4 regions of the Streptomyces sp. QH1-20 genome follow, and region 1 is predicted to be linked to each of the others. Evidence: riboswitches for the same ligand, from Rfam matches in the RefSeq annotation. Region 1 holds a riboswitch; each other region holds the start of a gene.

Evidence for each region. Region 1 has a riboswitch for cyclic di-AMP ahead of AB8O64_RS03855 (C40 family peptidase). Riboswitches for the same ligand answer to the same signal wherever they lie in the genome.
Region 2: another riboswitch for cyclic di-AMP. It lies ahead of AB8O64_RS26915 (peptidoglycan DD-metalloendopeptidase family protein); the one in region 1 lies ahead of AB8O64_RS03855 (C40 family peptidase).
Region 3: another riboswitch for cyclic di-AMP. It lies ahead of AB8O64_RS17055 (M23 family metallopeptidase); the one in region 1 lies ahead of AB8O64_RS03855 (C40 family peptidase).
Region 4: another riboswitch for cyclic di-AMP. It lies ahead of AB8O64_RS14870 (transglycosylase family protein); the one in region 1 lies ahead of AB8O64_RS03855 (C40 family peptidase).

The regions. Positions count from the first base shown of each region.
Region 1 is NZ_CP166299.1:816,005-820,191, forward strand. It holds gene AB8O64_RS03845 (alkaline phosphatase PhoX) at 1-149, opposite strand, end outside; gene AB8O64_RS03850 (rodlin) at 419-829, opposite strand; gene AB8O64_RS03855 (C40 family peptidase) at 1,174-1,647, opposite strand; cyclic di-AMP (ydaO/yuaA leader) riboswitch at 1,651-1,827, opposite strand; gene AB8O64_RS03860 (cytochrome P450) at 2,362-3,561, shown strand; gene AB8O64_RS03865 (hypothetical protein) at 3,643-4,187, opposite strand, start outside.
Region 2 is NZ_CP166299.1:5,931,329-5,935,515, reverse strand. It holds gene AB8O64_RS26925 (HPr family phosphocarrier protein) at 1-53, shown strand, start outside; gene AB8O64_RS26920 (GntR family transcriptional regulator) at 224-952, opposite strand; gene AB8O64_RS26915 (peptidoglycan DD-metalloendopeptidase family protein) at 1,203-2,006, opposite strand; cyclic di-AMP (ydaO/yuaA leader) riboswitch at 2,020-2,173, opposite strand; gene AB8O64_RS26910 (M16 family metallopeptidase) at 2,441-3,808, opposite strand; gene AB8O64_RS26905 (pitrilysin family protein) at 3,853-4,187, opposite strand, start outside.
Region 3 is NZ_CP166299.1:3,814,653-3,818,839, reverse strand. It holds gene AB8O64_RS17065 (DEAD/DEAH box helicase) at 1-170, shown strand, start outside; gene AB8O64_RS17060 (PP2C family protein-serine/threonine phosphatase) at 574-1,725, shown strand; cyclic di-AMP (ydaO/yuaA leader) riboswitch at 1,944-2,112, shown strand; gene AB8O64_RS17055 (M23 family metallopeptidase) at 2,123-3,409, shown strand; gene AB8O64_RS17050 (MFS transporter) at 3,586-4,187, shown strand, end outside.
Region 4 is NZ_CP166299.1:3,315,264-3,319,450, reverse strand. It holds gene AB8O64_RS14880 (cytochrome P450) at 1-83, shown strand, start outside; gene AB8O64_RS14875 (transglycosylase family protein) at 199-1,278, shown strand; cyclic di-AMP (ydaO/yuaA leader) riboswitch at 1,538-1,720, shown strand; gene AB8O64_RS14870 (transglycosylase family protein) at 1,725-2,456, shown strand; gene eno (phosphopyruvate hydratase) at 2,739-4,019, shown strand.

The sequences.
Region 1 (4,187 bases):
AGGCCGTTGCCGTCGGCGGCGCCGAGCGGTCCGTAGGGGCCGGCGCCCGGCTGGGCCGGGCTCGCGTAGGCGGCGCTCCACAGTGAGCCGCCGAGCGCGGCGGCCGAGGTGCCGACGACGGCCGCGCGCAGGAAGGTGCGACGTTCCACGGTCACTCCAGGGGAGTTGGGGGGTGCCTCGTCACCGACCGGCGGCGAGGCCTGGTCTCCCGGACCATAAAAGCGCAGAGTTGACAGTACATCAACAAAAGGTGAATCCGGAGTGATCCCCTTCCGGGCCGATCCGCGACGTCGCCCGGAGTACCCGCGATAATCCGCCCGTTGGACAAGGTGATCAATTGCCTCGGCACACGGGAATCCCCCTGCTCCGGATCCCGCGTACCCGGAGCAGGGGGATGAACACCAAAGGCTCTGGGCCGTCAGTGCCCGTCGTGCGCGCTGTTCCCGGAACCGTTGCCCGACAGGATCGGGATCTCGTCCAGGATGTGCGACAGCTGGTCGTCCCCGTCGCTGATCGTGGAGTTGTCGGTGCACTGCTGCTGCTGCTGCGAGGTGAGGATCGGGATGTCCTGGATACCGATGTTGAGCAGCGCGATGAGGGACTGGACACCGATCTTGCCGATACCCAGGCACGGCTTGTTGAGCGTGCCCTGGATCAGGCTCATCTGCGGGCTTTGCTCGCCGCCGGTCTTGGTGTTGCCGTAACCGGTCTTCGCGGCGTTGCCATTGGCGACGTCACCGTTGTCGTTGCCGATCGCCATCGCGGGAGCGGTGATGGCGCCGACCGCGGAAACCGTCATCGCGGTCGTGGCGAGTACCTTCTTGAGCACGTCCATGCCTTTCGATCGATTAGCGCCCCTCACAAGGAAGCGACCTGAGTAACTCCGGTCGATTTAAGAAGTTCCGGACATTCACTCATTTGAGCCAGCCGGATCATGAGCGGCGCCATCGAAAGGCAGGCGGCAAACGGCCACCGACCCGCCCGGGAGAGCGGGCAGGTAATTGCGCACGCACGCGTGGCGCACTTCCGGGGCGACCAATGGGGTGACGGCACCCGGGTGTTTCGGATTCGGCTGGTAGCGTGCTGCGCGCAGCGGTGCCTCCGCAGCCGTCAGCCCGCCCGGACTGTGCCCCCACAAGAGCGTCCGGGCGGGCTTTTGAACAGCCTCAAGGGCTACTTGACGCGGCCGTACCAGACACTGTTCGTCCAGATCTTCTCCAGCCGCACGGACTTGCCCGGCTTCGGAGAGTGCCAGATCTGATTCTTCCCGGCGTAGATCCCCACGTGGTAGACGTTGCTGCCCGAGTGGAAGAACACCAGGTCGCCCGGCTGACGCGAGCCGGCCGAAAGATGCCTGGTCTTGTTGTACTGCGAAGCCGCGGTGCGCGGCAGTGCCTTGCCCGCCTTCTTGAAGGCGTACAGCGTCAGGCCCGAGCAGTCGAAACGGTTCGGACCGGTGGCGCCGTACTGATACGGCGACCCCTTCTTCGAGGCCGCGATCTGCAGCGCCTTCGTTCCCGGAGTCGCCGCCTGTGCGTCGGTTGCCAGTGTCGGGATCAGCATCGACGCGGTGACGGTGGCTGCGGTCAGAACCGATGCGGTTCCGGCCCGGGAAAGCAGTGCAGGTATGCCAGGGAACGCAGACATGCCAAAGCCCTTCGTCATCCGCCTACGAAAGGTGACCTGTCGGGTTCGGGCTGACAAAGTTGCCCGGCCACATACGTGGCTTCACCCCAAGAACCACTGCCATCGTGGTTCGTCGTGCTTGGGTCTCCCGCTCCTGCCGATCCTTGATCTGTATCTGCACCCGGACGGCGGCAGGACTCGGCGTCCGCCCGGGTCGCCCGCCTCTGTGACGGGTTCTTGTGTTCGAGCAGAGATCCTGCATCATCAACAGCTGAAAATCAGAGCCCAAACGGCCTTCTGTGAACTTGTTCACTTCGCGTCGCCCCAAGGAACCGGGGGCTGATTTCACCCCGCCCGAACCCCTGTCAACAGCCCCCGTACAGCGGAAATCGGCGTCGATCGACGCCTGAAAGCGGCTGGATATCAAGGGAGTTACCGGCGGTCGCGGCCGATACCCGCCGGGCACCGGGAGGGCGGTCCCACGCGCACGCCCGCCGGTTCCGTGGGGCCGCCCCGCCCGATGACTGAATGACAGCCTCCGCATTATCCGCGGCCAGGGCGGACTGACGGGTGGTGAGCGGCCGGGGCCCTCGCGTTCGACTGTGGCGACCACGGATCCTTCACTCACCCCCGAAGCGTGGACAGCTCCCCACTTGATGCTACGGTCGACCCATTAAGTGGGGAACAGCCCCCGCTTGATCTCCGGTCATGCCCCGGACGACGAAGGGAACGCCTGTGTCCACGCCAACCCTCGAGGACCTCACACCCGCCGGCACGGACTTCACCAAGGACCCGTATCCGCTCTACGCGAGCCTGCGGGAGCGGGGTCCCGTCCATCGGGTGCGGACCCCCGACGGACGCGAGTCCTGGCTGATCGTCGGCAACGACGAGGCCCGGGCCGCCCTGACGGACCCCCGGCTGCGCAACGACATCCGCTACTCGCCGGACTGGGAGGACGACGGCGGCTACGCGATCGGGCTGAACATGCTCCAGGTCGACCCGCCGCACCACACGCGTCTGCGCAAGTTCGTCGCCAAGGAATTCACCCCGCGCCGCATCGAGGAGCTGCGCCCCCGCATCGCGCGGTGGACCGGCGAACTCCTGGACGCGATGCTGCCGCTCGGCCGCGCCGACCTCGTGGACTCCTTCGCGCTGCCGCTGCCGCTGACGGTCATCTGCGAACTGCTCGGGGTGCCCGTCGGTGACCGCGCCGCCTTCCGCGAGTGGTCCAACGAGGTCGTCCTCCCCAGCAGCCCGGAGGCCGCCGGTGCCGCCGCCCAGGCGATGACCGCGTACTTCGTGTCGCTCATCGAGGCCAAGCGGCAGGACCCCGGCGACGATCTCCTCAGCGCCCTGACCACCGCCACGGACGACGACGGCGACCGGCTCTCGTCCGACGAACTGCTGGGCATGGCCTTCGTTCTGCTCGTCGCCGGCCACGAGACCACCGTCAACCTCATCTCCAGCGGCGTCCACGAGCTGCTGCGCCACCCCGACCAGCTGGCGGCGCTGCGCGCCGACTGGTCCCTGCTCGACGGCGCGATCGAGGAGATGCTCCGCTACGACTGCCCGGTGGAGCGGTGCGCCTTCCGCTACACCGCCGAGCCGGTGGAGATCGGCGGCACCACCATCCCCGCCAGGGAACCGGTGATCGTCGTGCTCGCCGCGGCGGCCCGCGATCCCCGGCACTTCCCCGAGCCCGACCGCTTCGACATCCGCCGCGAGTCCCGTGGGCACCTGGCCTTCGGCCACGGTATCCACCACTGCATCGGTGCCCCGCTCGCCCGGATGGAGGCGGCCATCGCCCTCAAGGCCCTGCTGGAGCGCTGCCCGGACCTCGCCTTCGACATCGACCCCGCCGCTCTCACCTGGCGTCCCAGCATGGCGCTGCGCGGGCTGCTCACCCTGCCCGTGAGGTTCACGCCGCAGCGGTAGCGCGGCTTCCCGGGGCGGACATACGGATGGCCCGGACCCGTCGGAGACCGACGGGTCCGGGCCACTGCCGTGCCGGGCGCCTCAGCCGCCCGCACCGGCGGGCGGGCGGCTGTCGGGCACCTCGCGGCCCGGGAAGATGTCGCCCCGCTCGTCCGGCTGCACGCCGCCCCGCTCGCGCAGCGGCGGGAGCACCGCGTCCAGTTCCTGGTCGTTCGCCGGGTGGGCGGCCTCGGCGGCGCCGCGCAGGACGTCGCGGCTCACCGCGTCGCGGGCCGCACTGAGCCGGACCACGTAACCGTCCCGGGCCAGGGCGTACTCATGAGAGCCCGCCGTGGAGCGGTACCACGTGCGGCCCTCCCGCTCGCAGGTCACCTCTCCGCCGCCCGTACCGAAGACGGAGCCCTCCGCGCAGTTCGCCTCGGTCAGCGTGCCTCGGTCGACGGTCAGCCACAGCACCGCGCCGCCCTTGGCGTAGGCGAGGGAGAAGCCGTCGTCGCCGATGACGCCGACGGACTGGGCGGCCGGCTCGAAGCCCGGGACGCTCGTGACGTGGATCAGCTCGATCGCGGTCTCGATGGCCCGGGCCCGGGCTTCGAGTTCCGCCCGGTCGACGGGGGCCGCCGTCG
Region 2 (4,187 bases), 5.1 Mb from region 1:
GTCTGGCCAAGCTGGTCGCCGAGGGGCTCGAGGAGCTCCCGGAGACCGTCTGATTCACCGCGCATCGCGCCCGGCGGGGCCGCGGCGGCCGATCGAGGCCGTCGCGGCCCCGCTCTTTTGCCGGTGCGGACCCGTTTGTTTTGCGCGGGCGCACGGGATCCGAGGCCGCACCCGGAAATACCCGCCGCTCGCTCTCGACGGCGCTTTGAATAGCGGATTCTTGTTAAGAGCGGGCGCTCACCGTGTTTACGGATTGTTTCGGATTTCTCACTCTCCCGGCCCGCCCCACGCTCACCGGCCGCCGCAGCCGGTATTCACCCGGCGGCCGGCCGGCCCGCGCCTCGGCCAGCGCCCGGGCCCGCTCCGCGTCGCCCCGGGCGACGGCGTCGACGAGGGCCCCGTGGACCTCCCAGACCTCGACGGGCCGCAGCGGGGTCTCCGGTGCGTAGACCCAGGCGATCTTGAGTCGTAGCTGAGTGAGCAGGGCGGCGAGGCTGGGGCTGCCGGAGGCCTGGGCGAGGGTCTCGTCGAACCAGTCGCCCAGAGGGCGCAGTTCCGCCGTACGACCGCCCCGGGCGCGCTCCTGCCCCAGCCTGACCAGTCCGCGCAGCACCTTCAGATGGGCCTCCGTGCGGCGCTGGGCGGCACGTGCGGCGCCGAGCGGCTCCAGCAGGGCGCGGACGTCGAGGAGATCGGCGGCCTCCCGCTCACTGGGCTCGGCGACACAGGCCCCGGCGTGCCGGCGGGTGGTCACGAACCCCTCGGAGGCGAGGGTGCGCAGGGCCTCGCGCACCGGCACCCGGGAGACGCCGTAACGGCGGGCCAGTAACTCCTCGATGAGCCGGCTGCCGGGCGGGTGGACCCCGGAGACGATGTCGTCGCGGATCGCCGCGCACACGGCGTGCGCGGAAATGCGGCTGCCTTCTCGCGCTGCTTCGCCATTGCCGGTCACGTAGGGCCCCGCATCAGTGAACCTCCGCCTTAATCCCCGCGAAACGCGGCCGATTGACGACTGTTCGGCGACTCTATGGCAATAGCCATGGATTTCCGATGGGAGCCGGGAATCCATGGCTATTTTTTGGCCAACGGGCCGGTGGATACGCCCGGTCGACGCACGTTGGGGCCCAACGCGAAGGCCCCGGCAGGAGCCGGGGCCTTCGCGTTGGCGATGAGTGCGGGGGCTTTGGCCCCGGACGCGTCGATCAGACGCTGACGCCGTGCGCGCGCAGGTAGGCGACGGGGTCGATGTCGGAGCCGTAGTCGGCACCCGTACGGGCCTCGAAGTGCAGGTGCGGGCCGGTGACGTTGCCCGTGGAGCCGGAGATGCCGATCTGCTGCCCCGCGGTGACCGCCTGGCCGGCGCTGACGCTGATCGAGGAGAGGTGGCCGTACTGCGTGTAGGTGCCGTCGTTGTGCTTGATGACGACGTTGTTGCCGTACGCACCGCCCCAGCCGGCCTCGACGACCGTGCCGGCGCCCACGGACTGCACCGTGGAACCCTCGGCGGCGTGGAAGTCGACGCCGGTGTGGCTGCCGGAGGACCACAGGCCGCTGGAGGCCTTGTAGGAGGTGGAGACGTAACTGCCGTCGATCGGGGAGACGTAGGCGTTGAGGCGCTTGCGCTCCTCGTCGCGGGCGGCGCGCTCCTTCTCGGCGCGCTCGGCCTCGGCCTTGCGCTTGGCCTCGTCCGCGCGCTGCTTGGCGTCCGCGGCCTTCTGCTTCGCGTCGGCCTCCGCCTTCAGCCGCGCCTCGGCCTCGTAGGCGGCGCTCTGCTGGGTGTCGGCCTGGGCGTCGATCCGGTCGGCCGTCTCGTCACCCATGACGACGGCCTGGGTGAGGCCGGTGTCCTGGACGCGCGGGGCGTCGTCGGTGGCGGCGATCGCCGGAGCGGCGAAGCCGGCGACCACACCGGTGGCGGTGAGCGTGGCGATGCCCGCCACGTTCGCGCTCACACGGACGGCGCGGCTCGGACGACGATGCTTGCCAGTGGCACCTATGAACGCCATGGGTGTGGCCATTCCTTTCCTTCCTTCTCGCCTACCGGGTTAGCTGACGGGTTCGGAGCAGGAAGGTCTCCTACGGCTCCCTCCGGGAAGGGACCCGATTCACCCCAGGGACTGTGGGTCCCCGGCTCCCCTGGCTCGCGCCATTGGGGACTCGGCGATGACTGACCGGTGCCGCGGATGCGACTCACATCTGACGGTCAGCCGGACTGACGCTAATCGGGGTGCGTTTCGATCGACAAACAGAACCGAGGTTTTGTGTCGTACGCCACACGCCAGACATGCAACCTCTCCTTCAAAACGGACATAAGGGAGGCACGCGAGCCCCGTTGGTCTCGCGTGCCTCCCTTATGCGCTTATCCACGGACCAGTTGGCCGGGCCATGCGGACGCTGCCGGAGCGAGCCGGCCGTGACCGGCCATCGCTCCGACGTGCCGTCAGCCCTGGACGACCGTCACCGCTCCGATGCCCAGCGCCTTGACCGGCTCCAGGATCTCCGAGGCGTCACCGACGAGAACCGTCACGAGGCGGTCGGCCGGGAACGCGCTCACGACGGCCGCGGTGGCCTCCACGGTGCCCGTCTCCGCGAGGCGCTCGTACAGCCGCGCCTGGAAGTCGTCGGGCAGGTGCTGCTCGACCTGGTCGGCGAGCGTGCCCGCGACGGCGGCGGCCGTCTCGTACTTGAGCGGGGCGACGCCCACGAGGTTCTGCACGGCGACGTCGCGCTCGGCGTCGGTCAGCCCCTCGGCGGCCAGGGTGCGCAGCACGGTCCACAGGTCGGCCAGCGCCGGGCCGGTGGACGCGGTGTCGACCGAGCCGCTGATGGCGAGCATCGCGGCGCCGGTGCCGTCGGGCGCCGAGCGGAGCACCTGGCCGAAGGAGCGCACGCCGTAGGTGTAGCCCTTCTCCTCGCGCAGGACGCGGTCCAGGCGGGAGGTGAGGGTGCCGCCGAGGCAGTACGTGCCGAGCACCTGGGCGGGCCAGACGCGGTCGTGCCGGTCGCCGCCGATCCGGCCGATGAGGAGCTGGGTCTGCACCGCTCCGGGGCGGTCGACGATCACGACGCGCCCGGAGTCGTCCGCGGTGATCGGCGGTACCGGCCGGGGTTCGGCGGCGGAGCCGGTCCACGCGCCGAGGGACTCGGCCAGCGCCTTGTCGAGGTCGACGCCGGTGAAGTCGCCGACGACCACGGCGGTCGCCGTGGCGGGGCGGACGTGCGCCTCGTAGAAGGCGCGGACGGCGGCGGCGTCGATGCGCTCGACGGTCTCCTCGGTGCCCTGGCGGGGGCGGGACATCCGCGACTCGGCGGGGAAGAGCTCCTTGGAGAGCGCCACGGCGGCCCGGCGGGCGGGGTTGGCCAGCTCGTGCGGGATCTCGTCCAGCCGGTTGCGGACGAGGCGCTCGACCTCGCCCTCGGGGAACGCGGGGGCGCGCAGGGCGTCGGCGAGCAGGCCGAGCGCCTTGGACAGCCGGGAGGCCGGGACCTCCAGCGAGACCCGGACGCCGGGGTGGTCGGCATGCGCGTCGAGGGTGGCCCCGCAGCGCTCCAGCTCGGCCGTGAACTCCTCGGCGGTGTGCTTGTCGGTGCCCTCGGACAGGGCACGCGCCATGATCGTGGCGACGCCGTCGAGGCCCTGCGGCTCGGCGTCCAGGGGCGCCGCGAGGTTGATCTCGACGGCGACGACCTGCTGGCCGGGGCGGTGGCAGCGCAGCACGGTGAGGCCGTTGGGCAGCTCACCGCGCTCGGGGGCCGGGAAGGCCCACGGGGTGGCCTCGCCGGGCTGCGGCCGGGGGTGGAACTCCATCGAAGGGCCTGCGGTCTGCGTGCTGCTCGCGGGTGCGGCGTCGCTCACTGGGCCGTCTCGCTTTCCGTTGCGTTTCCTGCGTTCTCGTCGGCCTCGGGGGCGGTCGGCTCGTACACCAGCACGGCGCGGTTGTCGGGACGCAGCCGGGCCGCGGCGACCTCCCGCACCTCCTCGGCGGTGATGTCCAGGACCCGGTCGACCGCACTGAGAGCGAGCTGCGGGTCGCCGAACAGGACCGCGTAGCGGCACAGTTCGTCCGCGCGGCCGCTGACGGTGGCGAGCCGGTCCAGCCACTCGCGCTCCAGCTGGGCCTGGGCGCGCTCCATCTCCTCCGGGGTCGGCCCCTCGGCGGCGAAGCGGGCCAGCTCCTCGTCGACGG
Region 3 (4,187 bases), 3.0 Mb from region 1:
CGGGCGGCTCGGGCAACAGCGGCAGCCGTCCGTTCCGTGGCTTCGGCAACGGCACGGAGGGCTCCCGCCGCTCCGGCACCCGCCCGGGCAACGCGGTCGGCCGTGGCCGTCGCAGCGGCGGCGGTGGTGGCGGCACGGGCGGCGGCGGCCGTCGCCCGTCCGCGGCGTGACGCGTACGGAGTGACCTGACGGTCTTTGACGCCGGACGGGCTGGATGTGGCTGAGCTCAGCCACATCCAGCCCGTCCGGCGTTTGTGGACGCGCCCGCGGCCCCCGGAATCCGGGCCCCGCCCCACTCCGACGGCGGATCCCCGCTCGCCTGCCCTTCCGGCACGCGCGAGGCTGAGGGGATACGCGCGGGACGGCCGGTCGTCAGGAGAGAACACGGTGGGGAAGCGAGGCGAGCCCGGGTCGGCTTCGACGCGCGACCCGGCACGTGAGGCGGCCTGCGGCCCGGCCCGCGATCCGGCCCGAGGCCCGGCATCGAACCCCCCGTGGAACCCGCCGCAGCGGAACGGCGGGGAGTCCCACTGGACAGTTGCCCGCCGCGCAGCGAGATGGCTCCCGGCCCTCCTGATCGTCGGCGGCGCCGCCTTCGACTACTTCACCCCTCCCCGCTTCACCTACGCCCCCTTCTTCTGCTCCGCCCCCCTCGTCGCGGCGGCCCTGCTGTCCCTGCGCGCCACCGTGACGACCGCCCTGGCGGCCGTGGGCGCGGCCATCACCCTCGCGGTGTACCACCGCGTCCACGACACCGCCGAGTCCGCGACCGAGGTCGTCACGGTCACGGCCGTCTCCCTCCTCGCCCTCGGTCTCAACCGCATCGTGCGCCACGGCGACCAGCAGCTCGCCTCCGCGCGCGGCATCGCCGAGGCCGCCCAGCGCGCGGTCCTGCCGACGCCGCCCGCCCGCATCGCCGGGCTGCGCGTCGCCGCGCGCTATGTGGCGGCCCAGGCCGACGCCCGGATCGGCGGCGACCTCTACGCCGTCCAGGACACCCCGCACGGCGTGCGCGTGATCGTCGGCGACGTGCGCGGCAAGGGACTGGGCGCGGTGGAGGCCGTCGCGGTGGTGATCGGCGCCTTCCGGGAGGCCGCCGAGCAGGAGCGCACGCTCGAGGCGCTCGCGGCCCGGCTGGAGCACGCGTTGTGGCGGGAGGGCAGACGGCGCGCCAACCTGGACCAGTCCGAGGGCTTCACCACCGCGGTACTTGCGGAGGTGCCGCCCGGGGCGAACACACTGCGCCTGGTGAACCGCGGCCACCCGCCCCCGCTGCTGCTGCACGCGGACGGGCGGGTGGCCGAGACGTACCCGGAGGTGCCCGCGCTGCCGCTCGGCATGGGGGACCTGGGTGGGTGGCCGGACCGGGCGGAGGAGCGGGAGTTCCCGGCGGGTTCGACGCTGCTGCTGTTCACCGACGGGGTGACGGAGGCCCGGGACGCGGACGGCGTCTTCTACGTCCCGCAGGACCGGTTGCGCGGCAGGCAGTTCCGGAGCCCGGACGCGCTCCTCGACGTCCTCGCCGCGGACGTGGCCCACCACTCGGGCGGGCACACGGCTGACGACATGGCCCTTCTGGCGATCCGGCGCGGTGACGGCTTCCACCATCCCGTGGCCGTCGCGCGCGGCACTCTCACCGCGACCGTGACGTCCACGCGGACGCACACTTCCCCGCACGGATCTGCTGCCGGTTCTCCCGCCGGTTCCTCCGACGACCGTAATTGATCTTGAATCGGCGCGGGCCGTCGATATGGCCTGACGAGGGATCAACTCCGTGGTGTTCCGGTAGCGCGCAGTAACTCGCCTCCGGGGAAACCCGCGTGTCCTGTGAAGTAGGCCCCGAAAGCCGGTGGGTTCGGGCGTTCGGCTTGGAATCCGCCAGCCATGTCTATTAACGTTCGATAACGCAGCGCGGTCGTCACAGCCGCCGCAAGAGGCGGCACCGTGCGCCTTCGCCGAATCCCGCGGGCACAGCACCATCTGCACCACCAGCGACAACCGGGAACCGGGGAACCACCAAACTTGGGGTGAATCGGGCCGTACTCCGGCCCGTAGGAGACCTTCCTGTTCCGAACCCGTCAGCTAACCCGGTAGGCGAGAAGGAAGGAAAGGAGTCGCCCTCGTGGCGTCCAACAAGCCTGCCCCCGGCGATGGTTCCTACGGGTCGTACGGGCCGTACGGGTCGTACGAGCAGCCGGAGCCGTCCGAGCCGTACGGGTCCTACGCGCCGGAGCCTTCGATCGTGCCCGCGTACATGACTCCTCTGACGCCCGCGGCCGAGCCCGCCGTCGCCGTCGAGCCCACCGTGAACCCCATGGCCGCCGCAGAGCCGGCCGCGGAGCCCGGGGAGGTGTGGAACCCCACCGCGGAGTCCGTCGCCCCGGTCCGTGGCAGACACCGCGTCGTCAAGCAGCGCGGCGGCACGATGGCCCGCAGTGGCGCGGTCCTCGGCGTCGGCGTGATCGCGGCGGTCGGCGCGGGCGGCATGGCGACCGCCCAGGACCGCCCGGCGGCGCCGATATCCGTGCCCGACGTGGCCCAGAGCATCCCCGGCTTCGGCGCGCTGCTGGCGGATGACGACGACAAGAAGAAGGACGCCGCTTCCGGCCCCGCCGCGGCGCAGGCACCCGGTGCCGATCAGCCGCTGACCCAGGCGGGACTGTCCGCCGAGGAGGCGGCCCGCGGCACGTCCGACGCCGGCGAGGCGCTACGCGCCCGCATCCTCCAGCAGGCCGAGCACCAGCAGAACCTCGGCGACGAGGAGGCCCGCGAGGCCGAGGCGAAGAAGGCCGCCGAGGCCCACCGGAAGGCGGCGGCCGAGAAGGCGGAGCAGGCCGCGGCCGAGAAGGAGAAGGCGGAAGCCGAGGCGGCGGCCGAGAAGAAGAAGGCGGAAGCGGAAAAGGCGGCCGAGAAGGCCGCAGAGAAGTCTTCGAACGAATCTTCTGACGAATCTTCGAGCGAACCCGGGGGCGGCGGGTCGGAGTCCTCGGGCGGTGGCAGCGGCCACAGCTCGGGCTCTTACTCCCTCCCCGTCGGCTCGTACACGCTGACCGCGGGCTTCGGCCAGGCCGGCGACATGTGGTCCGCGAACCACACCGGCGCGGACTTCGCCGCCCCGACCGGCACCCCGGTCAAGGCGGTCGACGGCGGAACGATCACCAGCGCGGGGTGGGCGGGCGCGTACGGCTACCGCGTCGTGCTGACGCTGAACGACGGCACCCAGATCTGGTACTGCCACCTCTCCTCGATGGTGGTCACCTCCGGCCAGGTCTCGGCGGGCGACGTGATCGGCCGGGTCGGCGCGACCGGCAACGTCACGGGCCCCCACCTGCACCTGGAGACCCGGCCGGGCGGCGGCTCGCCGGTCGACCCGCTGTCGTGGCTGCGCGGCCGGGGCCTGCAGCCGTAAGGGGCCCTGCAGCCGCAAGGGGCGCGGAGCGTTTCGTAAGGGGCATGGGCGGGGAAAGGCTCGTACGAACGTAGAAGCCCTACGCCCACTGCCTGTCCCGCACGACGCCGATAATCGGTCCCGATAACCACACCTTTGCCACGAATGCTTCAGGTTCAGGTGGGAACTCGGGGTGTGTGACGAATGCGACGATCACCACCTCAGTGCCTGCCCGCCTCGACCGGCTGCCCTGGTCCCGGTGGCACTGGACGGTGGTGATCGGCCTCGGCACCGTCTGGATCCTGGACGGGCTGGAGGTCACGGTCGTCGGCAATATCGCCGGCCGTCTGTCCGAGAAGGACAGCGGCCTGTCCATCACCTCGGGGCAGGTCACGGGCCTGGCGGCGGCGCTGTACGTGGCTGGTGCCTGCGTCGGAGCGCTCTTCTTCGGGCGGCTGACCGATCTCTTCGGCCGTAAAAAGCTTTTCATGATCACGCTCGCCGTCTATCTGGCGGCGACCGCGATGACGGCGTTCTCCTTCTCCACGTGGTGGTTCTTCCTCTTCCGCTTCCTGACGGGCTTCGGTATCGGCGGTGAGTACGCGGCCATCAACTCCGCCATCGACGAGCTGATCCCCGCCACCTACCGCGGCCGGGTGGATCTGATCATCAACGGCAGCTTCTGGCTCGGCGCGATCGGCGGCTCGCTGCTGTCGATCCTGATGCTGGACACGAACATCTTCCCGGCCGACCTCGGCTGGCGGATCACCTTCGGCTTCGGCGTCGTTCTGGGCCTGGC
Region 4 (4,187 bases), 2.5 Mb from region 1:
CGGAGGAGTTGAGGTGGCGCGGCGGGCTGATTATGCGTGGTCTACGCACGCTTCCGGTGGAATTCACTGCGCGTATCAGATGACCATACGTCAACTCACGTGACCTTCGCGTGACCTCCGCTACACCGGCTTGTGACTCCCGTGGTCCGTCGCTATGTTCGACCACCATCAACTGAGCCGCCAACGAGAGGCCAACGCATGCGCTCCGGCAACGGTAGACACCGCAGACCCCGTCAGGTACCGGCGATCGTGGTCGCGGCGGGGGTGACGGGCGCGTCCCTCGCCATGCCGCTGCTCGCCGCCACCGGCGCGAACGCCGCCGAGGCCGAGACGTGGGACAAGGTCGCCCGGTGCGAGAGCGGAGGTGTCTGGAGCTCCAACTCCGGCAACGGCTTCTTCGGCGGACTGCAGATGACGCAGGAGATGTGGCAGCAGAACGGCGGCACGGACTACGCACCGCGCCCCGACCTCGCCAGCCGCTCGCAGCAGATCGCCGTGGCCGAGCGGATCCTCGCCGGCCGGGGCCCGGACGCCTGGCCGAGCTGCGCGGTGTCCTCGGGGCTCGCGAAGGGCGGCAAGGCGCCGGAGGTCAACCCGGGCAGTACGCACACCCCCGAGCCGGAGGCGCCCGCCAAGCCCGCGCCGACGCGCGACACCCCTTCGACGCCGTCGACCCCCTCTCCCGACTCCTCCGAGAAGCCCGACTCCTCCGGGAAGCCCTCTCCCTCCGAGAAGCCGTCCTCGCCCTCCTCCTCGCCGTCTCCGTCCTCTCCCGACTCCTCTTCCTCGCCGTCCGCTCCCACGGGGACCGACGAGCCGTCCGGCAAGCCCACCGAGCCGGTGCCCGGCGAGTCCACTCAGCCCACGGACGGTTCGTCGGAGGGCGGCAAGCACCGCAAGCCCTCCACGGACGACCCCACCGAGATCCCCTCGACCACGCCCGGCGCCCCCTCGGGCACGCCCGGCACGGACACGGGCTCCTCCGGCACGCCGACGCCCGACGGCACGGACGGCACGGGCACGGACAAGGACCACGCCGGGACGCCGCGTTCGGACGACGGCCGCGCCTCGCGGGACGGGGGCGCACGCACGGACCAACCGGGCGCCGGCGACTACACGGTGCGCCCTGGTGACAATCTGTCAGCCATTGCGGAGCAGCACTCCGTCGAGGGCGGCTGGTCCTCCCTCTACCAGGACAACAAGAAGGTGGTAGGGGACGATCCGGACCTGATCCAGCCTGGTCAGAAGCTTGAGGTCAAGAAAAAAGCCGGTAAATAGAGCAGACTTCGCGGGGAATGTCCGTTCCAGTCGAAAGTGAGACATGGGTCTCGTTGACTTCTGGTCGGACGGCAGTCATCCGGAGTTTGTTCATGGTCTCTCACCTGCGGAAACAAGGTGTTCCCGCGGGTAACAAGAGGCAACTGTGGCTGGAATCAGGGGTTTGAACCCGTACGCCAGCTGTGTCTAACGTCGTCACCGCTCGCCACCGCGAGCACCACGGTCGCCACGCCGAATCCTGCCGGCGGCCGGAGGGGTCGTCGCGAAAGCGCCGTAGGCAGGAGCGGGGGAACCAAGGTAGGCGCCGGAACGGTCCAGCCGATCACATGATCGACAGGGGCGGGACGGCTTGGGGTGAAGCCGAGTGTGCACCGCACACCAGGCCGGGCAACTCACAGCCCGAACCCGACAGCTCACCTCGTAGGCGTCGGTGAGGAAACCGACTCATGTCCAAGGGCAAGCACCGTCGTCCGTCCAAGGCCGTTCGTATCGTCACGCTCGCCGGCGTCGCCGGTGTCGCCGTCGCCGCGCCCCTGATGGCCGCGACCTCCGCCAGCGCCGCCTCCGTCGACACCTGGGACGCCGTCGCGCAGTGCGAGTCCGGTGGCAACTGGTCCATCAACACCGGCAACGGCTACTACGGCGGTCTGCAGTTCTCGCAGTCCTCCTGGAACGCCGCCGGCGGCCAGGCCTACGCCGACCGCGCCGACCACGCCACCAAGGGCCAGCAGATCGCCGTCGCCGAGAAGCTGCTCGCCATGCAGGGCCCGGGTGCCTGGGGCTGCGCGGTGCCCGGTCTGAGCGCCGGTGGCGCCAAGGCCGACGTCGACACCTCCGGCTCCTCCTCCTCCTCCTCCTCCTCGCGCGGCACCTCCACCAAGTCGCACGCGGACCGCAGCGAGCGTCAGGCCCCGAAGCAGCAGGCCGCCCCGAAGGCCGCCGCCCCGCAGCTCCAGTCCGAGGACGAGGACGACGCTCCGGCCCCGGCCCCGAAGGCCACCCCGAAGTCCTTCAAGAAGGGCGACGGCGAGTACGAGGTCAAGGCCGGCGACACCCTCGCCAAGATCGCCGAGGCCAAGAAGGTCAAGGGCGGCTGGCAGAAGCTGCACGAGCTCAACAAGGACGTCGTCGAGAACGCCGACCTGATCTTCGTGGGCCAGCAGCTGCACCTCAGCTGATCCGGCGGGCCGGCCTCCGCCGTGCCACCGGTGTTCACAGCGGACCGCCCCGCTCCGACGCGCCTTCCCCCCGGGGCGCGCCGGAGCGGGGCTCCGCCGTTTTTGGACCCGGGCGTTGCCCCGTGTCCGGATTCTCCGCTCGGCGAACACATCGGCTGTTCGTCCGATGATCTCGGCATTTGTGCGGTTTTTCGGCTCGCCAGGTGGTCCACCGGCGGGGGGAACCCCCGGAGCCCGTTAGGCTCGGGGGCAGAACTTCAGACACACACGAAGGAGACGCACGTGCCGTCTATCGACGTCGTCGTAGCTCGCGAGATCCTCGACTCGCGAGGCAACCCCACGGTCGAGGTCGAGGTCGGCCTCGACGACGGCTCCACGGGCCGTGCGGCCGTGCCGTCCGGCGCCTCCACCGGCGCCTTCGAGGCCATCGAGCTCCGTGACGGTGACAAGAACCGCTACCTCGGCAAGGGTGTCGAGAAGGCCGTCCTCGCCGTCATCGAGCAGATCGGCCCGGAGCTCGTCGGCTACGACGCCACCGAGCAGCGCCTGATCGACCAGGCCATGTTCGACCTGGACGCCACCGACAACAAGGGCTCGCTCGGCGCCAACGCCATCCTCGGCGTCTCCCTCGCCGTCGCGCACGCCGCCTCCGAGGCGTCCGACCTGCCGCTCTTCCGCTACCTCGGCGGCCCGAACGCGCACCTGCTGCCCGTTCCGATGATGAACATCCTCAACGGTGGGTCGCACGCCGACTCCAACGTGGACATCCAGGAGTTCATGATCGCGCCGATCGGCGCGGAGTCCTTCTCCGAGGCGCTGCGCTGGGGCACCGAGGTCTACCACACCCTCAAGGCCGTCCTGAAGCGCAAGGGCCTGTCCACCGGCCTCGGCGACGAGGGCGGCTTCGCCCCGAACCTCGGCTCCAACCGCGAAGCCCTCGACCTCATCCTCGAGGCCATCAAGGAGGCCGGTTACACCCCCGGCCAGGACGTCGCGCTCGCGCTCGACGTCGCCGCGTCCGAGTTCTTCAAGGACGGCTCGTACGAGTTCGAGGGCAAGTCCCGCTCGGCCGCCGAGATGACGGACTACTACGCGGAGCTCGTCGCCGCGTACCCGCTGGTCTCCATCGAGGACCCGCTGTTCGAGGACGACTGGGACGGTTGGAAGACCCTCACCGAGCGTCTCGGCGACAAGGTCCAGATCGTCGGTGACGACCTGTTCGTCACCAACCCCGAGCGCCTCGGCCGCGGCATCGAGGAGGGCGCCGCCAACGCCCTGCTGGTCAAGGTCAACCAGATCGGTTCGCTGACCGAGACCCTCGACGCCGTCGAGCTCGCCCAGCGCAACGGCTTCAAGTGCATGATGTCCCACCGCTCCGGCGAGACCGAGGACGTCACCATCGCCGACCTGGCCGTCGCCACCAACTGCGGCCAGATCAAGACCGGCGCCCCGGCCCGCTCCGAGCGCGTCGCCAAGTACAACCAGCTGCTGCGCATCGAGGAGATCCTCGACGACGCCGCGGTCTACGCCGGCCGCAGCGCCTTCCCGCGCTTCAAGGGCTGACACCCGGCTGACACCCGGCCGGCTCCCCCCGGCACCAGGGCTCCGAACGGGCGCTGAACGCTCCCGGCCGAAAACCCTCCCGGGACAGACGGCAGCCTCACTACGTCCTCGGCCACGGTCCCGTACCGTGGCCGAGGACGTACGTTCGTTCAGAGACCACGGGGAGGC